Regions from separate parts of the Streptomyces sp. NPDC008163 genome, predicted to be linked through region 2. Evidence: riboswitches for the same ligand, from Rfam matches in the RefSeq annotation. Region 2 holds a riboswitch; each other region holds the start of a gene.
The links. A riboswitch is a leader RNA that binds a small molecule or an ion and turns the genes downstream of it on or off. The one in region 2 is predicted to bind cobalamin.

Region 1: another riboswitch for cobalamin. It lies ahead of ACFZAT_RS07610 (cobalamin biosynthesis protein); the one in region 2 lies ahead of metE (5-methyltetrahydropteroyltriglutamate--homocysteine S-methyltransferase).
Region 3: another riboswitch for cobalamin. It lies ahead of ACFZAT_RS03650 (ribonucleoside-diphosphate reductase subunit alpha); the one in region 2 lies ahead of metE (5-methyltetrahydropteroyltriglutamate--homocysteine S-methyltransferase).
Region 4: another riboswitch for cobalamin. It lies ahead of ACFZAT_RS23975 (ABC transporter substrate-binding protein); the one in region 2 lies ahead of metE (5-methyltetrahydropteroyltriglutamate--homocysteine S-methyltransferase).

What each region holds. Positions count from the first base shown of each region.
Region 1 covers NZ_JBIBHG010000002.1:562,469-564,622, forward strand. The annotation lists gene ACFZAT_RS07605 (cobyric acid synthase) at 1-94, opposite strand, end outside; gene ACFZAT_RS07610 (cobalamin biosynthesis protein) at 91-1,101, opposite strand; cobalamin riboswitch at 1,224-1,353, opposite strand; gene ACFZAT_RS07615 (hypothetical protein) at 1,499-1,732, opposite strand; gene ACFZAT_RS07620 (inorganic phosphate transporter) at 1,766-2,154, opposite strand, start outside.
Region 2 covers NZ_JBIBHG010000013.1:202,696-204,849, reverse strand. The annotation lists gene metE (5-methyltetrahydropteroyltriglutamate--homocysteine S-methyltransferase) at 1-1,271, opposite strand, end outside; cobalamin riboswitch at 1,444-1,663, opposite strand; gene cobF (precorrin-6A synthase (deacetylating)) at 1,763-2,154, shown strand, end outside.
Region 3 covers NZ_JBIBHG010000001.1:760,089-762,242, forward strand. The annotation lists gene ACFZAT_RS03650 (ribonucleoside-diphosphate reductase subunit alpha) at 1-1,082, opposite strand, end outside; cobalamin riboswitch at 1,223-1,355, opposite strand; gene mctP (monocarboxylate uptake permease MctP) at 1,414-2,154, opposite strand, start outside.
Region 4 covers NZ_JBIBHG010000011.1:125,286-127,439, forward strand. The annotation lists gene ACFZAT_RS23970 (beta-ketoacyl synthase N-terminal-like domain-containing protein) at 1-429, shown strand, start outside; cobalamin riboswitch at 480-667, shown strand; gene ACFZAT_RS23975 (ABC transporter substrate-binding protein) at 729-1,769, shown strand; gene ACFZAT_RS23980 (iron chelate uptake ABC transporter family permease subunit) at 1,766-2,154, shown strand, end outside.

The DNA.
Region 1 (2,154 bases), on a different contig from region 2:
CGCCCCGGCGCACCAGCCAGCGGCAGATGCCCGCCGTGACGACGCTCTTGCCCGCGTCCGATGTGGTCCCGGCGACCAGCAGTCCGCCACTCATATCGCTCTCCGTCCAGCAGTACGGGATCCGTGAGGTCTCCGGGCCTGCCCCGCTCCCGCGATGCGGCGCGCGACCGCCGCCGCGCCCAGCCGGGCGGCCACGGTGACGCCGAGGGCGAGCACGCCCACCCGGCGCGAGAGCCGCACCGCGCGCTCGATGTCCCCGGTCTCCACCGCCCGCCCGGCCTCCCCGTTGAGCACGGGCCGGTGCTCGACGCGCCCGCCGTAGGCCAGGGTCCCGCCCAGGCGTACGCCGAGTGCCCCGGCGAACGCGGCCTCCACCGGGCCCGCGTTGGGGCTCGGGTGCTTCGCGGCATCCGCCGACCAGGCGCGTACGGCCTCCCGGGGGCGGCCGCCGGAGGCCACGGCGAGCAGGGCGGTGAGCCGGGCGCCGGGCCAGCCCGCGAGGTCGTCGAGCCGGGCCGATGCCCAGCCGTACCGCAGGTGGCGCGGCGACTTGTGGCCGACCATCGCGTCGAGCGTGTTGGCGGCGCGGAAGCCGACGAGCCCGGGAACTCCGGCGAGGGCGCCCCAGACGAGGGCGCCGACCACGGCGTCCGAGGTGTTCTCGGCGACGGACTCCACCACGGCGCGCGCGATCCCGGGGCCGTCCAGCGCCTGTGGGTCGCGCCCGCACAGGTGCGGCAGCCGCTCCCGGGCCAGCTCGATGTCCCCCGCGGCGAGCGCCCCGCCGATCGCCCGGGCCTCGCGCCCCAGCGACGTACCGCCGACGACGGACCAGGTGGCGGCGGCGGTCAGCGCCACGGAAGCGGCGGGGTGGCGGCGCAGGGCGCGGGCGGCGAGCGCGGCGCTCCCGGCGGCGCCCCCGGCGCAGATCAGGGTGTGCAGGGCGCCCCGGCCGCGGTGGTCGCGCCAGAGCCGGTCCTCGACGGCCGCGGCGGCCCGCCCGAAGGCGGCGACCGGGTGGCCCCTGCGGGGGTCACCGAGCAGCAGGTCGCCGATCAGGCCGGCGGTGGCGCCGTACGCGTAGATGCGATCGGCACGCACGGTTCAGCCGGCCGTACCGGAGTCCGCCGGAAGGGGCTGTGGGGAGAGGGGCGCACGGCAGCCGGGCATGGCGATATGTCCTCACTCAGGGTCCGCGCCCTGGTTCGACGTGACGGCGACAGGAGTCTCCTGGCTTCCGGATCGGCGGATTCCCCCGGTCTTCCAGCCCGCTGGGCGGGCCGTGACGTGCGGTGGGGGACCGCTCCCCGGTGACAGTGGCGGGACCGCGCCGGATTCGCACCGGCTTCCTCTGCTGTCGCCGTAATGGCTCCGGCAGTCCACCACGCCCCGCGAACGCCCGTCAACTCGCCGTTGACCTGCGGTGGCGGAGTGTGGGCGGACGCACATCGGGCCGGGCGCACCCGAGGTGCGTCCGGCCCGATGGGGTGGTGCCGCGTCAGGCGACGATGAGATAGATGCCGTACGCGACCGCCGCCGCGCACAGCCCGAAGCAGACGTACGCCCCGGCCCGCGCCAGCAGGACCGACCCGCCCGCCGGACCGCCCCCGGCAGCCGCTTCCGGCTGCTTGGAGAGGCCGACGATGCCGAGCGTGAAGAGGCCCACCAGGGCGACGGTGGTGACGAGGGAGACGCCGAAGACGGTGCCCAGAGCTGCCCAGTCGATGTTCATACGGGGTGTCCTTTACCGGAGTACCGGGGTCTGTCAGACCGTGGCGGGTCGGGCCGGATCGGCGGCGACCGGAGCGGCGGGCGCCGGGATGGTGGCGGCGAGGTCGTGCGCCACAGTGGGCGGCGGGCTCACGGCCGCGATGGCCTGGGTGACGACACCGGCGGGCTCGGCCGGGGCCGTGTCCTCGGTGCCGGGTGCGACATCGCCGTGGCCGACGGGCTTGCGGCGCGAGAGCACCCAGATCGCCCCGGACCCGGCGACCAGGAGGGCCGCGACGACCACGACGCCCCAGGTGCCCTGCTTCGTCAGGAACTCGGCGCCCGCGCCGACCAGACCGGCGGCCGGCAGGGTCAGGCCCCAGGCGACGAACATCCGGGTGGCGGTGGACCAGCGGACCACACCCCCGGCACGGCCGAGACCCG
Region 2 (2,154 bases):
GGCTGGGAGCGGCGGCCGTCCGCGTCCGTCACGGCCTCGGCCCGGGCGCGCACGGCCGGGTCGCGGGTGAGGGGGGAGCGGGCGCGGGAGGCCAGGGCTGCCCTGTTGGCGGAGAGTTCGCCGGCGATGGTGTCGGTGCCCTGCGCGAGGGCCTTCGCCAGGGTGACGATCTCCGTGGTCTTCTGCCGGGCGAAGGCCAGCCAGTGCACGATCTGCGGGTCGATGTCCCGCTCCGCGGCGGCGTCCAGCGGCACGTGCAGCAGCGAGCAGGAGGCGGCCACGTCGACGCGGTCGGCCAGCCCGAGGAGGGTGCCGAGCGTGGACAGCGACTTCTGGAGGTCGTTGATCCAGATGTTGCGGCCGTTGACGACACCGGCGACCAGGCGCTTGCCCGGCAGTCCGCCCACAGCCGCGAGGGCGTCGAGGTTGGCGGCGGCGGCCTCGGTGAAGTCCAGCGCCAGGCCCTCAACAGGAGCCTTCGCCAGGACCGGAAGCGCCTCGCCCAGCCGGTCGAAGTAGGAGGCGACGAGCAGCTTCGGGCGGTCGGTGAGCGAACCGAGGCCGCGGTAGGTGCGCTCGGCCGCGTTGAGCTCGGCCGGGGTGCGGTCCTGGACGAGCGCGGGCTCGTCCAGCTGCACCCACTCGGCCCCCGCCGCACGCAGATCAGCGAGCACCTCCGCGTACACCGGCAGCAGCCGGTCCAGGAGGGTCAGCGGCTCGAAGTCGGCGGGCACACCGGGGGCCGGCTTGGCCAGCAGGAGATAGGTGACGGGCCCGACCAGCACCGGCCGCGCGGTGAGGCCCTGGGCCAGGGCCTCCTTGAACTCCGCGACCTGCTTGGTGGAGTCCGCGGTGAAGACGGTGCCGGGGCCGAGCTCGGGGACCAGGTAGTGGTAGTTCGTGTCGAACCACTTGGTCATCTCCAGCGGCGCCACGTCCTGGGTGCCGCGCGCCATGGCGAAGTAGCCGTCCACCGCGTCGGCCGCGACGGCCTCGCGGTGGCGTTCGGGGATGGCGCCGACCATGACGGTGGTGTCCAGGACATGGTCGTAGAGCGAGAAGTCGCCGGTGGGCACTTCCCGGATGCCTGCGTCGGCGAGCTGCTGCCGGTTGTCGTGCCGGAGCTGTGCGGCGGTCTGCCGGAGGGCGTCCGCGCTGACGCGGCCCTTCCAGTAGCCCTCGACGGCCTTCTTGAGCTCCCGGTCGGGGCCCTGGCGGGGGTAGCCGTACACGGTGGCGCGTGCTGCCGCTGCTGCGGGCTCGGATGTCACGGAGATCTCCTTCGCGAGATGAATCCCTGAGATCCCGGAGACGGGACGAGAGCGCGAAGGTGACGACGACCCGACGGGTACGACCCCGGCGCAACGCGGCGCGGCACGGTCGTTCCGTCTGGTGTGTACGCCGACCCGCCCTCGAGGTCACCGGAATGTCCGCGTACGGGTGGTCCGTACACGGGCAGTTGGCAGGTCTTCGGACTCGCGGGCACACCCTCCGTACCGGAGGACACCTACTGGCCGTCGCTTCCCAGACCCGTCCCGGGCCCAGTGCGTATGACGGCGGTCGTTCCCGCTCACCGCTGCGGGGCAGTCCCGGATTCCCACCGGGTTCCCTCTTGCGACACCCCGCCTGGCGGACGGGGCGAACCAGCTGCTGCGGTCACCTTACGCGGTGCCACCGGGGGGAGGGACACCCGTCTCACGCCGACCTCGGCCGGTCCTGGGCCGCCCGCCGGTGGGGGAGGAGTCCCTGGAAGACTCGCCGCATGAGCACGGAACAGCGCGCGATCCTCGTCATCGGCATCGGGGCGGGCGACCCCGACCAGCTGACTCTCCAGGCCGTGAAGGCGATCCGGCGCGCCGATGTGTTCTTCGTCGTCGGCAAGGGCCCCCACAAGGCGTCGCTCACCGACCTGCGCCACCGGATGATCGAGGACCACGCGCGGGGCCCGTACCGGGTGGTCGAGGTCGAGGACCCCAGCCGCGACCGGCGCCCGATGGACCGCTCCGGTTATACGGCGGCCGTCCAGGACTGGCGCGAACGGCGCGGCGAGGTCTTCGAGAGGGCGATGTGCGAGGAGATGGCGGCCGGTGAGACGGGCGCCTTCCTCGTCTGGGGCGACCCGTCCCTGTACGACAGCACGCTGGGCATCCTCGG
Region 3 (2,154 bases), on a different contig from region 2:
AACAGCGACCAGGTGCCGTCCGCGTCGACGCGGCGCATGAACTCGTCCGGGATCCAGTGCGCCAGGTTCAGGTTGTGCGTGCGGCGCTGGTCCTCGCCCGTGTTGTCGCGGAGCTCCAGGAACTCCTCGATGTCCGCGTGCCAGGTCTCCAGGTAGACCGCGGCGGCGCCCTTGCGCCGGCCGCCCTGGTTCACGGCGGCGACGGAGGCGTCCAGCGTCTTGAGGAACGGCACGATGCCGTTGGAGTGGCCGTTGGTGCCCCGGATCAGCGAACCCCGGGCGCGGATGCGGGAGTACGAGAGGCCGATGCCGCCCGCGTGCTTCGACAGCCGGGCCACCTGGTGGTAGCGGTCGTAGATCGAGTCCAGCTCGTCCAGCGGCGAGTCCAGCAGATAGCAGGAGGACATCTGCGGGTGGCGGGTGCCGGAGTTGAAGAGCGTCGGCGAGGACGGCAGGTAGTCCAGCCGGCTCATCAGTCCGTACAGCGCGGCGACCTCGTCCAGCGCCCGCTCGGAGGTGTCCTCGGCGAGCCCGGTGGCGACCCTGAGCATGAAGTGCTGGGGGGTCTCGATGACCTCGCGGGTATGCGGGTGGCGCAGCAGATAGCGGCTGTGCAGGGTGCGGAGCCCGAAGTACCCGAAGCGGTCGTCGGCCCCGTCCGCGAGGGACCGCTCGACCAGGGCGTCCAGGGCGGCCGCGTGCAGGGTGACGAAGGCGGCGGTGCGGTCCGCGATCAGGCCCTCGCGGTGGCCCACGGCGACCGAGGCCGAGAACGAGGTGGCGCCCTGCCCCGCGGCCTCGTCCGCGATGGTCCGGGTGAGCAGCCGGGCGGCGAGGCGGGAGTAGGCGGGGTCCTCGGAGATGAGGCCCGCCGCGGCCTCGGTGGCCAGCGAGCGCAGCTCCGCCTCGTCCGACCGGGCGTTGCGGCCGCGCAGTGCGGCGGCGGCGACGCGACCGGGGTCGGTGTCGGGCAGGTCGGCGGTGAGTTCGGTCAGGGTCCGCAGCAGTGCGGTGCCGGGTCCGTCGCCCGCGGTTCCCGTTGCTTCGGCCGCTGAGACCGGATCGGCTGGCGCGATGGTCACGTGGTGCTCTCCCTCGCTCGGCTCCGGCCCGGCGGGGAGCGGGGGCAGCCGGGCAGGAGGGGGCCCGGGCGGGGCGGCACTCCGTGCGGCGTCCACCGGCCCATCCCACGAGGCCCGGACGTCTGGGCATCCGGTTCGGTCGAGCCGGATGCGCTGTCGGCAGGTCCTCGGACTCCACGGATGCACCAAAGCGCACCGAATACACCGTTGCGGGACAGTTCCGGATTCACACCGGATTCCCCTGCGGCGACAGCGAGCATGAGCATACATGTGGGGGCCGTCCTGTCGGGCGGCCCCCACATGTTGTGTCGCGTGGCGTAAAGGTGTGCGGTCAGTGACCGCCCGGCGCTCCCGCCGTGGCCGGCGGCAGCTTCTCCTGGACGCCCGGGTCGCCCGCGTCCGCGGTGTAGTCGCCCGGGGAGGTCTCGTCGATCCCGGCAGGCGCCTTCACGGCGTTCAGGACGAAGGTGAGGACGACGACGACCACGACGTTCAGCACGAACGCGGTGAGGCCGATGTAACCGATCTCGCCGAGGCCCGGGATCTCCTTGGAGGACCCGCCGAAGTGCTTCTGCGTGGGGCTCGCGACCCCGTACGCGGCAGCCGTACCGTAGATCATGCCGACCGCCCAGCCGGCGAGCAGCGCCCAGCGGTGGAACCACCGGGTGAACAGGCCGCCGACCAGGGCCGGCATCGTCTGGAGGATCCAGATCCCGCCCAGCAGCTGGAAGTTGATCGCGACGGTCTTGTCCATGGTGAGGACGAAGGCCAGCGCGCCGACCTTGACCAGGAGCGAGACCAGCTTGGAGACCTTGGTCTCCTGCTCGGGCGTCGCGTCCGGCTTCAGGAAGTCCTTGTAGATGTTGCGCGTGAACAGGTTCGCCGCCGCGATGGACATGATCGCGGCCGGCACCAGGGCGCCGATGCCGATCGCGGCGAAGGCCACGCCCGCGAACCAGTCGGGGAACATGTTCTCGAACAGCTGCGGGATGGCCAGCTGGCCGTTCTGCACCTTGACGCCGGCGGCGATCGCCATGAAGCCGAGCAGCGCGAGCAGGCCCAGCATCAGCGA
Region 4 (2,154 bases), on a different contig from region 2:
CATCACCCCACCAGCCCGAACCCCGACGGGCGGGTCGCCGGGGCCGCCGTCGAGGCCGCCCTGCGCGACGCGGGCTGGCGGGCCGACGAGGTGGAGCACGTCAACGCGCACGGCACCGCGACCCTGCGCAACGACGCCGCCGAGGCCGCGCTGATCAGCCGGGTGTACCCGCACCGGCCACCCGTCACCGCCCCCAAGGGCGTGCTCGGGCACTGCATGGGCGCGGCCGGGGCGATCGAGGCCGGGCTGACGGTCCTCACCCTCCAGCGCGGGGTCGTCCCGCCGGTCGCCAATCTGGACGCGCCCGCGCCCGGGTTCGACATCGACTGCGTCACCAAGGTGCCGCTGGTACGGCAGGTCCGCCGGGCCGTCAGCCACTCCTTCGGCTTCGGCGGGCACAACGCGGTGGTGGCGCTCCAGCGCCCGTGAGCTGCCGTTCCCGGGCGGACGAGGGCGCGGCTGATCTGCGCGTAAGCCCGTGGTAGCGTGCCCGAGCCAGTCGAACTCCACGTAGGGGTCAGGGAATCCGGTGCGAATCCGGAACTGACGCGCAGCGGTGAGGGGGACGGGCGGGGCCACGGCCACTGGGAGACCCGGCGTCTCCCGGGAAGGCGTCCCGCCCGGACGAACCCGAGTCCGAAGACCTGCTGGCGACCGCCGTCCGGGACCGGGCGGCGGGTTCCGTACAGCGGGCCCCGCGCATGGGCCCAGAGACGCCGAGGTACCCCGTGCCGCCGATATCCGGCCCCGCCCGTTCCGCCGCCCTGCTCACCGCCGCCCTCCTCCTGCTGACCGCCTGCGGGGGGCCGCCCTCCGAACAGACCGACGCGACGGGGAAGTCGGACGGCTATCCGGTCACGCTCAAGAACTGCGGGCGCACCGTCACCGTGGACGCCCCGCCCCGGCGTGCCGTATCCGTCGACCAGGGCACCACGGAGATCCTGCTCTCGCTCGGCCTCCAGGACCGGATCGCCGCGACCGCCACCTGGACCGACCCGGTGATGAAGGGCCTGGAGAAGGCCAACGCGGGCGTGAAGCGGATCGCCGACAACCGGCCCTCCTCCGAGAAGGTCCTCGACCAGGAACCCGACCTCGTCGCCGCCGACTTCGAGTCGACCCTCGCCAAGGGCGGCGTCGCCCCGCGCGAACAGTTCGAGAAGCTGGGCGTCCCCACCTATGTCGCGCCCGCCGACTGCACCGCCAAGGACAACACCAAGGACGGCGACGGCGTCCGCACCGGAGCCCTGACCATGGACAGCGTCTACGCCGAAGTGCGCGACCTGGCGCGGGTGTTCGGCGTGCCCGAGCGTGGCGAGAAGCTGGTCGGGCGGCTCCGTGACCGTATCCGCGAGGCCGCCGACGGCATCGGCGGATCCGGCACCTCCGTCATGTACTGGTTCGCCAACTCCGAGGCCCCCTACCTGGCGGGCTGCTGCGGGGCGCCGGGCATCATCAGCCGGGAACTGGGCCTGAAGAACGTCTTCGGCGACACGCACGACGAATGGCCCCAGATCAACTGGGAGACCGTCGCCGACCGCAACCCGGACGTCCTCGTCATCGGCGACCTCACCCGCAAGTCCCAGACCGCCGAGAGCGCCGCCGGGAAGATCGCCTTCCTGGAGTCCAACCCCGTCACGAAGACGATGGACGCCGTACGCCGCAAGCGCTACGTACTGCTCAGCGGCCAGGCCATGAACCCGACCATCCGCACGGTCGAGGGCGTGGAGCTGGTGGCCGCCGGGCTGCGCGACTTCGGGCTCGCGGGGTGACGGCCACCGACCGGCTCGCCGCCCCACCCGGAAAGGCCCCGCGTGACCGGGCACCGGAAGCGGCGCCCGCACGCTCCCGGCTGCGCGGCGGCCTCCTGTGGACCGGTGGCGTCGTGCTGCTCGCCCTCTCCGTCGCGGTCGCCGTCACCATCGGACCCGCCCGGATCTCCGTCGTGGACGTCTGGTCCGCCGTCGCCGCCCACCTCGGCGTCGGCGAGGTACGGCTCAGCCCGATCCGCGACGGCATCATCTGGAACCTGCGCATGCCGCGTACGCTGCTCGCCGCCGTCTGCGGGGCGGGCCTCGCGGTCTGCGGAACCGTCATGCAGTCCCTGCTGCGCAACCCGCTCGCGGACCCGTTCGTCCTCGGCGTCTCCTCCGGCGC